Regions from separate parts of the Dietzia sp. PP-33 genome, predicted to be linked through region 3. Evidence: predicted binding sites of a transcription regulator. Region 3 holds the regulator's gene; each other region holds the start of a gene.
The links. Region 3 encodes LexA, which represses DNA repair genes until DNA is damaged. Its sites were predicted from a motif close to CGAACANNTGTTCG; they were not measured.
Positions count from the first base shown of each region.

Region 1 (3,274 bases), on a different contig from region 3:
CGGCCGACCGGGGTACGCAGGGGCTGGCAGATGACGACGTCGCGCATGGGTTCTCCTGGTGGTGGCTGGGGTGGGGAGCGTGGTGAGGGGAGGGGTCTCGGTCGGAACTGGTCAACGGTTGACGGTCGCCAGGTCCGCGGACAGGGCCCGGGCCGCGTCCACCACGACCGGGACGAGCTCGTCCCGGAGCTGGTCGATCGAATACCGGGCGGCGTGTGTGGAGACGTTGAGCGCGGCCACGACCCGCCCGTGGCGGTCGCGGACCGGGGCGGCCAGGGACCTCAGCCCCGGTTCGAGTTCCTGGTCCACCAGCGCCCACCCGCGGTCGGCGACCGCCGCCAGTTCGGCGCGCAGCCCGGCCGGCTCTCCGATCCCGTGCGGTGTGAGTACGCGTAGGTCGGTCGCCGCCAGGTGGGCGTCCAGCTCCTCCGGGGGCAGGGCCGCGAGCAGGACCCTGCCCATCGAGGTGGCGAAGGCCGGGAAGCGGGTTCCGATGGTGATCCCGATGTTCATGATCCGACGCACCTGGACACGGCCCACATAGACGATGTCGTGACCGTCGAGGACGGCGATCGACGACGACTCGTCGAGCTGGGCGCTGAGCCGTTCGAGGTGCGGTTGGGCCAGATCGGTCAGTGGCATGGCCGAGAGGTAGCTGTAACCGAGGTCGAGCACGCGGGGGGTGAGCCAGAACGCCGACCCGGCGGTGTCCACGTAGCCGAGCTCGACCAGTGTGTGGAGGAACCGGCGCGCGGTCGCGCGGGTGAGCCCGGTGGTCCGGGCGACCTCACTGAGGGTCTGTCGGGGGTGGTCGGCGTCGAACGCGGTGATGACGGCGAGGCCGCGCGCGAGGGACTGGACGAAGTCCGGGGACGCCGGTCGTTCGGGTGTGGAGCCGGACCCTGCCCCTGACTCGAACCCGGAACCGGAACCGGAGCCGAGCTCGGACCCTGACCCGAGCCCGGACCGGGTCTCGTCGTCGGCCTGCTCGCGGTCCTCCGCGCTCACGCGGGCCCGGCCGAGGTCAGGTGCGCGCGCAGGACCTCGGAGACGCGCTCGGGCATCTCCACGGTGGGAACGTGCGCTGCGGGCGACAGGGTCACGAACTCGGCCCCCGGGATACCGTCCGCGAGCTCGCGGAGCACGTCGGGCGGTGTGGAGGGGTCCTCGTCTCCGGCCACCACGAGGGTGGGGCAGGTGATCCGGCCGAGGTCGGCGCGTCCGTCCCACCCGGACAGGGCGTCGCAGGCCGCGGCATATCCCTCGGCGCTGGTCGCCAGGATCATCTCGCGGAGACCTGCCACCAGGGCGGGATCCTCCTCGGCGCGACCGGGGGTGATCCACCGCGCCACCACCGCGTCGGCGACGGCCTCGGTGCCGCCCTCGCGGACCGCGGTCGCGCGGTCGACCCATCCCGAGGGTTCGCCGAACTTCGCGGCCGTGCACAGCAGGGCCGTGGACCGGACCCGGGTGGGCTCGTGGACCGCGAGCCACTGGGCCACCGCACCTCCCAGGGAGAGCCCGACAACGTGGAAGCGGTTCACGCCGAGGGCGTCGAGCAGGGCGAGGACGTCGCCGCAGAGATCGGCGATCGTGCACGGCCCCGGAACCACGTCGGAGCCCCCGTGTCCACGGTGGTCGACGGCGATGACCGTGTGGTCCCGGGCCAGTTCGCGCACCTGGGCGTCCCACATCGACCGGTCCGATCCGAGTGATCCGAGGAGTACGACGGCAGGGGCATCCGCTGACTGCGGGCCGCTGACCTGGTGAGACAGGGTGGCGGGCATGGGGCGGTTCCTTTCCTGGAGGAGGCGGCCGGGTCCGGTCGGGCCCGGGAGACGTGCACCACGATACGCCTCAAGTGTACGCATAACGAACAGTTGTGCAACAGGCGAACAGAGTCTACGGTGTGTGACATGACCAACAAGATCTTCTCGTCGGCCGCCGCGGCGGTCGCGGACATTCCGGACGGCGCCTCGCTCGCCGTCGGGGGGTTCGGTCTGGTCGGCATCCCCGCCGTCCTGATCGATGCGCTCCTCGACCAGGGGGCCACCGACCTGAGCACCGTGAGCAACAACTGCGGTACGGACGGCTTCGGTCTCGGCACGCTGCTGGAGGCCCGCCGCATCACCCGCACCACGGCCTCCTACGTGGGGGCCAACAAGGAGTTCGCCAGGCAGTACCTGAGCGGCGAGCTGGAGGTGGAGTTGACGCCGCAGGGCACGCTCGCCGAGCGGATGCGCTCCGGCGGAGCGGGCATCCCCGCCTTCTACACACCCGCCGGCGTCGGGACGATGGTCGCCGAGGGTGGACTCCCACTGCGCTACGACGGCGACGGGGGAGTGGCCGTGGCGTCCGACCCCAAGGAGGTGCGCGAGTTCGACGGAGTGCAGTACGTCCTCGAGCGCGCGATCGTCACCGATTTCGCCCTCGTCCACGCCCACCGTGCGGACACCGCGGGCAACCTCCAGTTCCGCGGCACCGCACGGAACTTCAACCCGGACGTCGCGATGGCCGGCCGCATCACCATCGTCCAGGCCGAGGAGATCGTCCCGGCGGGACGGATCGACCCGGCCGACGTCCACCTCCCCGGAATCTTCGTCCAGCGCCTCGTCGAGGTGGGACGTCAGGAGACCGGAGTCGAGATCGAGAAGCTGAGTAGCGGCAGGAACGGGGAGGACCGGTCATGAGCTGGACCCACGAGCAGATGGCGGCCCGGATCGCCGCGGACTTCGTCGACGGCCAGTACGTCAACCTGGGGATCGGGATGCCGACCCTCATCCCCGACGTCGTCCCCGGCGGTGTCGAGGTGACCCTGCACTCGGAGAACGGCATCCTCGGCGTGGGCCCGTACCCGACGCCCGAGCAGCTCGACCCGGAGATGATCAACGCCGGCAAGGAGACCATCACGGCAGCCGCCGGGGCGGCGTACTTCTCGTCGTCGGAGTCCTTCGCCATGATCCGGGGCGGAACGGTCGACGTGGCGGTGCTGGGCGCCATGCAGGTCTCACAGGCCGGGGACCTGTCCAACTGGATGATCCCGGGAGCGATGGTCAAGGGCATGGGCGGTGCCATGGACCTGGTCCACGGCGCCGGCCGGGTGATCGTGATGATGGACCACGTCACGCGCAAGGGGGACATCAAGCTCATGGCCGAGAACTCCCTGCCGTACACCGGCCGCCGGTGCGTTCAGCGCGTCGTCACCGACCTGTGTGTCCTCGACATCACCGCCGAGGGGTTCCGGCTCGTCGAACCGGCCCCGGACGTCACGATC
Region 1 covers NZ_JAMYEI010000003.1:6,583-9,856, reverse strand. Annotated here, with positions in the region: gene NJE57_RS06225 (acetyl-CoA C-acetyltransferase) at 1-47, opposite strand, end outside; gene NJE57_RS06220 (IclR family transcriptional regulator) at 112-1,008, opposite strand; gene pcaD (3-oxoadipate enol-lactonase) at 1,005-1,787, opposite strand; gene NJE57_RS06210 (CoA transferase subunit A) at 1,917-2,690, shown strand; gene NJE57_RS06205 (3-oxoacid CoA-transferase subunit B) at 2,687-3,274, shown strand, end outside.
Region 1: the regulator LexA is predicted to act here: its motif matches at 1,874-1,887, upstream of NJE57_RS06210 (CoA transferase subunit A).

Region 2 (3,274 bases), on a different contig from region 3:
ACTCTCGCACAGCGACTCTGGGACGCCGAGGCCGACGTCGCGCCCGTCCAGCCGCTCACTACCGACCACCCGGACATGACCCCGGACGACGCGTTCGAGATCCAGCTCGTCAACATCCGCCGCAAGCTCGACGCCGGTGCCGTGGTCACGGGGCACAAGGTGGGCCTGGCCTCCAAGGCGATGCAGGAGATGATGGGTGTCGACGAGCCCGACTACGGACATCTCCTCGACACGATGGAGTACCCCGAGGGTGCCCCGGTCGAGGCGGCCCGCTTCTGTTTCCCGCGTGTCGAGGTCGAGGTGGGCTTCATCCTCGGTGCCGACATCCCGCCGGAGGGGTGTTCCCAGGAGGAGGCCGCCGCGGCCATCGAGTGGGTGGTGCCCTCGATCGAGCTCATCGACTCGCGGATCAGGGACTGGAAGATCACGCTGCCCGACACGATCGCCGACAACGCGTCGTCCTGTGGGTACGTCGTCGGGGCGCAGCGCGTGAGACTGGCGGACATCGACGTCGCCGCGATCGACGCGACCCTCTACAAGAACGGCGAGTTCCTGGCCTCGGGCCGGTCCGACGCGGTCCTGGGCAACCCGCTCAACTCGGTGGGTTGGCTGGCGTCGACGGTCGCCAAGTTCGGCGTCCGTCTGCGCAAGGGTGACGTGATCCTGCCGGGGACGGCCATCCGCGCGATGGACGCCGCTCCCGGCGATTCCTTCCGCGCGGAGTTCGCGGGTCTGGGCGACGTGACCATGGAATTCAGCTAGCGAGGAGTTTGGCCGGCGCGGGAATCCAGCTAGTGCGCCGCTCCTACCGGTCTGACGCCATCGAGCGACTGGCGGCCACCGCCACCCTGGTGACCAGGGGCTCCAGTCGCGCGAGTGCCGCCCCGTCCGCCGCACTCGCGGACAGTGCCGCCACCGCCCGCGTGCCGCCGGTGCCCTCCTCGTCGTCGTCGAACACCGGCGCGGCCACGCAGTAGAGGCCGGGCGTGAGTTCTGCGCGATCCACCGCTCGTCTCCTGCGTCGGATCTCCGCGAGCTCCACGGCGAGCGCATCCGGCGAGGTCAGCGTGGTATCGGTCCATTCGACCATCGGGCCCTGCGCCACCCGTTCGGCAGCCGCGTCGTCGAACGCGAGCATCGCTTTGCCCACACCGGTGCAGTAGGCCGGCAGTCCGCCGCCGATCCGCGACGGCGACGGGATGGGCCGGGGACCGTGCAACTTGTTGAGGTACACGACCTCGTCACCGTGCAACGTGGCCAGATGCACCGTCGCCCGGGTCGCTTCGAAGAGGTGCGCGAGGAACGGGGTGAGTACCCGGCGTATCCGCTCGTATGCCGGGGAGGTGGGAATGGGATCCAGCTCGTTGACCAGCGGGCCCAGCCGGTAGCGCTGTTCGATCCGGGTGACCGCGCCGTTGCGTTCGAGCGCCGTCAGTAGACGCAGGGTCGTGGATTTGGCGAGTCCGGTCGCCCGCGCGATCTCGCTCAGCGTCAGCCCGGTTCCCGCGGCCGTCGCGCGCAGGACGTCGAAGGCGCGGTCGACGGGGGAGGAGGGGGCGTCGGTCATGTCGGAAGTGTAGCGGTGCGCTCGCGGGGCGCCTATTCGAACACTTGCGCGATAGTTGCGGCGAGGGTAGAGTGGAACGTGCGTTCGAATCCGGCGCAACGTGGGGAGGGGGATGGTCATGACGACGACGACAACAACATCGACCTCGCCTGGCCCTGTGCGGTTTCGCGACCCCGTTCTGTTTCACGACCACCGCGAAGCCCTGGACACCCTCGGTGCGGAGGCGTTGAGCGAGGTCGCCCGGTCAGCGACAGTGACGCAGAACCTCGCCGCCGCCACCCGGCTGGAGGCCGCTCACTTCCTGGTCGAGGCGATGCGCCGCGTCGATGCCGAGGCTCACTCCGGCTCGGATTCGGGCAGTGCGCGTCGCCCCGCCCGCGCCCGCCCCTCCCATGCCCGGTTGGTTCCCGAGGACCGGGCCCGCGACCACCTGTGTGCCGCCCTGACCCTGACCACCTGGCACGCCGCCCGCCTGGTCACCGCCGGCGTGCAGATCCACACCCGACTGCCCCGCCTGCGCTCGGTGGTGGCCCGCGGCATGTTCCCCGAACAACTCGCGGTCGACGCAGCCTGCCGGCTTGCCGCCGTCCCCGACGACATCCTCCCCGGCGTGGAGTCCGAGGTCGTCGACGCCCTGGCCCGCCACCTCGACGGCGGACACCGCCCCAGCCGCAGCAACGTCGACAACCTCATCGACACCGCGGTCGAACGCCGCGACCCCCGCGCCGCCGAGGACGCCGTCGCCGACGCCATCGAGAAGCGCACTGTGCGTTTCCGGCCCGAACGAGGTGGCATGGCCTCCCTGTGGGCCAACCTGCCCGTCGCCGCCGCCGAGAAACTGCGCCGCCGCATCGAGGCCGCCGCCAAAGCCGCCGCCGACTCAGGACATCCCCGCACCCGCGATCAACTGCGCGCCGACGCGCTGGCCGCTCTCGGCGACCCCACCACCGACGACATCGGCAACCCCCTCCACGATGATGACGCCCCCGCCCCCGACACCGACACCGGCGCTGGCGCATGCGGCGGCGAGGCCGCCCGCCCCGCCCCGGGCAGCGCGTGGGGTACCGATCAACCCATCCGGATATCCGTCATCGCCGCCGCCGCGGAGGGCCTGCCCAACCGGGTCCAGTTCGTCAACGGCGCCTACTCCAGCTTCGGCTGGCTCTGCCAGGAACTTCTCGAAGGCGGGGACGCCAGGGTCCGCTTCGAACTCATCGACCCCGCCCCCGGCGTCCTCGACAAGCCCGACTCGGCCCTCAAGTACTTCATCACCCCGGCCCTGGCCGAACGCATCAGACTACGGGACGCCACCTGCCGCCATCCCGGTTGCACCGTCAACGCTCACGACTGCGACGTCGACCACATCATCGCCTTCGACCTGCAACGACCCGAACTGGGTGGGCCCACCGCCGAGTGGAATCTCGTCTGTCTCTGCAGAAAGCACCATCGCGAGAAGACCTTCGGTCACAACGCCTACCGCCCCGGCCCCTTCGGGGAGCTGATCATCATCACCGACACCGGACACGAACACCGCACAAGACCGTCGGGGCCACTGGCCCAGGCCCGCGACCAACTGCTCGAACACACCTGGCAACAGCGCCTCGATCACCTCATCGCCGACGACGGGCACCTCGCGAACCCACCAGGTGTCTCCAGGGTCGATCGCTACTCACCGGACCCCGACAGCAGTCACTCCGCCTGAAGTTC
Region 2 covers NZ_JAMYEI010000004.1:133,107-136,380, reverse strand. Annotated here, with positions in the region: gene NJE57_RS08775 (2-keto-4-pentenoate hydratase) at 1-762, shown strand, start outside; gene NJE57_RS08770 (IclR family transcriptional regulator) at 806-1,567, opposite strand; gene NJE57_RS08765 (HNH endonuclease signature motif containing protein) at 1,725-3,269, shown strand.
Region 2: the regulator LexA is predicted to act here: its motif matches at 1,641-1,654, upstream of NJE57_RS08765 (HNH endonuclease signature motif containing protein).

Region 3 (3,274 bases):
GAACTCACCGCGCGCCTGGAGAAGTCCGAGGCGACCGTCGCGGAGGCGACGGCAGCACTGCGTGGTCGGCCGGGTGGAGCGCGCACCACCCGGGATCTCCGGTGGCTGCTGGCCGAGTACCGGGTGGGGCTCTTCGCGCAGTCACTGGGGACCGCGCGCCCGGTTTCCGCTGAGCGAATCGACAAGGCGGTCGCGGCGGCACTCGGCTCCCGCACCAGGCGGTAGTCATCCGGTCAGGTTCTCGCGTGCCTCTCACGCAGCGCGATGATCTCGCTCTCGAAGTCCGCGGCGGAGCTGAACTGCTTGTACACAGAGGCGAACCGCAGATAGGCGACCTCATCGAGGTCCTGCAGGGGTCCGAGGATCGCCAACCCGATCTCGTGGGCGGGGACCTCCGACGCGCCGCCGGCTCTGACTACGTCCTCGACCTGCTGCGCCAGACGTCTGAGGGCGTCCTCGTCCACCGACCGGCCCTGGCACGCCCGTCGCACTCCGCGGACCACCTTGTCGCGGCTGAAGCTCTCGGTGACGCCGTTGCGCTTGAGCACGGTCAACAACGGGGTCTCGAGGGTGGTGAACCGGTGCCCACACTCCGGGCACTCGCGTCGGCGGCGGATAGCCTGACCGTCGTCGACCGCCCGCGAGTCGATAACCCGGGAATCCTCGTGGTGGCATGTCGGGCAGTACATTCCAGCTCCGCCATTCGTCGACCGGTTCCGCAGGCCTCCCCCGGCCGGAGCCGGAGGCGATGCAGGGACGACGGGGCGCCGTCCCTGGATCATTCTAGAAGGCGATCCGGTCGGTCACGCGTAGGCGGGCCCGCCGAGGAGGGCCAGCGCCAGCAGCATGAGGATGCCGAAGACGACTCCACACGCCAGCAGGGCCCAGGTCGGCACATCGTCGACCACCGGGGACGCAGGCTGCACCTCGACCCGGCATGACCGGGCCTGCGCCGGGGATGCTGAACGGACGAGCACCCGCCGGCCGGGGGCGACCGATCGCGTGGTCGCAGGGCGTCCCCGGTCCAGGGTGCGGGGGACGGGATGGATACGCGAATCCTCACGGGGCCGGAGCCCGCTCGCGGAGGACCGGCTGTGTTCGGTGGCGCAGACCTCACTCCACGGTGTCGTCTGACGCGACGGTGACTGCATCTCCAGGACGGACATGAACTCTCCCAACTCGATACGGTGTGCGAACCGCGTTCGCACGCCCGTGTGCATCTCTGTGCACATCTGTTCGAACTCGAACGTGACTAGAGTTGTATCACGCGGGTCCGACAGAGTCGAGATTTCGGCGGCACTTTCTTCGAACACCTGTGTGGCGCACGCCGCTCACGCACAGTAGGGTGTACACAGATCAAGACGTCGAACACCCATTCGCCGAAGGGACCCACACATGCCCAAGCCCGACTTCGAGGCCCTGACGCCTCGCCAGAAGAGCGTCCTGTTACACATCCACGACACCGTCAAGGACAGGGGCTACCCGCCGAGCATCCGGGAGATCGGTGACGCCGTCGGGCTGCAGTCGACCTCGTCCGTCGCGCACCAGTTGCGGACGTTGGAGAAGAAGGGCTTCCTGACGCGTGATCCGCACAAGCCTCGGGCCGTCGACGTCCACGGGGTACCGGGGCAGCGGTCCCGGGGTCGGCGTGCCCCGTCGCCCGAGGAGCCGCGGCCGAGCGGGGCGGTCGAGCCCGTGTACGTCCCCGTTCTCGGCCGGATCGCGGCCGGAGGGCCGATCCTGGCGGAGCAGGCGGTGGAGGAGGTCTTCCCCCTGCCGTCCGATCTTGTGGGGTCCGGTGACCTGTTCATGCTCAGGGTTGTCGGCGAATCGATGATCGACGCAGCGATCTGTGACGGCGACTACGTGGTGGTCCGCCGTCAGAACGTGGCGGACAACGGCGAGATCGTGGCCGCGATGATCGACGGCGAGGCCACCGTCAAGACGTTCCGCAGGGACCCGAGCGGCGTCTGGCTACTGCCCCACAACCCGTCGTTCAGCCCGATTCCCGGAGAGCACGCGACCATCCTGGGGAAGGTCGTCACTGTATTCCGCAAGCTCTGACCCCGAGCTGCCACGGCGCTGCCTGACCGTGTGACCGGATCAGGCGGCGCCGTCGTGTGAGCCCCCGGAGCTGAACTCCCCCAGCTCGCTCGCCACGGAGACGGGCAACCGGACGACGATCCGCGTCCCGTGCTGCGTGTGCTGCTCGTCCACCACCGCGCCCTCGGCATGGACACGGGAGACCACGTCCCCACGTGTGAAGGGAATCTCCAGTGTCACCTCGGTGTCCCCGGAGGCGATGATCCGGGTGATCCGGCCGAGCAACTCGTCGATACCCTCCCCCGTGGTCGCCGAGACGAACACCGCGTCCGGCAGCGCGTGGTGCAGTTCGGTCAACACCACCGGATCCGCCGCGTCGATCTTGTTGATCACCACGAGCTCGCGGGGACTCTCGGCGTTCTGTTCCTCCACGACGTCGTTGATGACCGTGCGCACGGCCTCGATCTGACGCAACGGGAAGGCGTCCGATCCGTCCACCACGTGCAGGAGCAGTTCGGAATCGACGACCTCCTCCAGCGTCGAACGGAACGCCTCGACGAGTTGGGTGGGAAGGTGCCGGACGAACCCGACCGTGTCGGTGAAGACCACCGCCCGTCCGTCCGGCAGCTCGGCCCGCCGGGTGGTGGGATCGAGGGTGGCGAACAGTGCGTTCTGGACGAGTACGCCTGCGCCGGTGATGCGGTTCAGCAGACTCGACTTTCCCGCGTTCGTGTAGCCGGCGATCGCGATGGAGGGCACGGGCGTGGCGCGCCGGCGATGGCGCTTGGTGTCCCGGGCCTGCTTCATGCCCTTGATCTCGCGACGCAGCTTCGCCATGCGCTCACGGATGCGGCGACGGTCGGTCTCGATCTTCGTCTCACCGGGACCGCGGAGGCCGACGCCCCCGTTGCTCCCGGCCCGGCCGCCCGCCTGACGGGACAGGGTCTCTCCCCAGCCGCGAAGTCGCGGGAGCAGGTACTCCATCTGTGCGAGGGAGACCTGAGCCTTGCCCTCGCGACTGGTCGCGTGCTGCGCGAAGATGTCGAGGATCAACGCGGTGCGGTCGATCACCTTGACGTTGACAGCCTTCTCGAGGGCGATCAGCTGCCCGGGCGTGAGCTCGCCGTCACAGATGACGGTATCCGCACCGGTCGCGTCGATCACGTCTTTGAGCAGCTTCGCCTTGCCCGAACCGATGTAGGTGGCCGAGTCGGGCTTGTCCCGCCGCTGG
Region 3 covers NZ_JAMYEI010000001.1:299,898-303,171, forward strand. Annotated here, with positions in the region: gene hrpA (ATP-dependent RNA helicase HrpA) at 1-225, shown strand, start outside; gene nrdR (transcriptional regulator NrdR) at 234-689, opposite strand; gene NJE57_RS01480 (hypothetical protein) at 804-1,166, opposite strand; gene lexA (transcriptional repressor LexA) at 1,396-2,064, shown strand; gene hflX (GTPase HflX) at 2,104-3,274, opposite strand, start outside.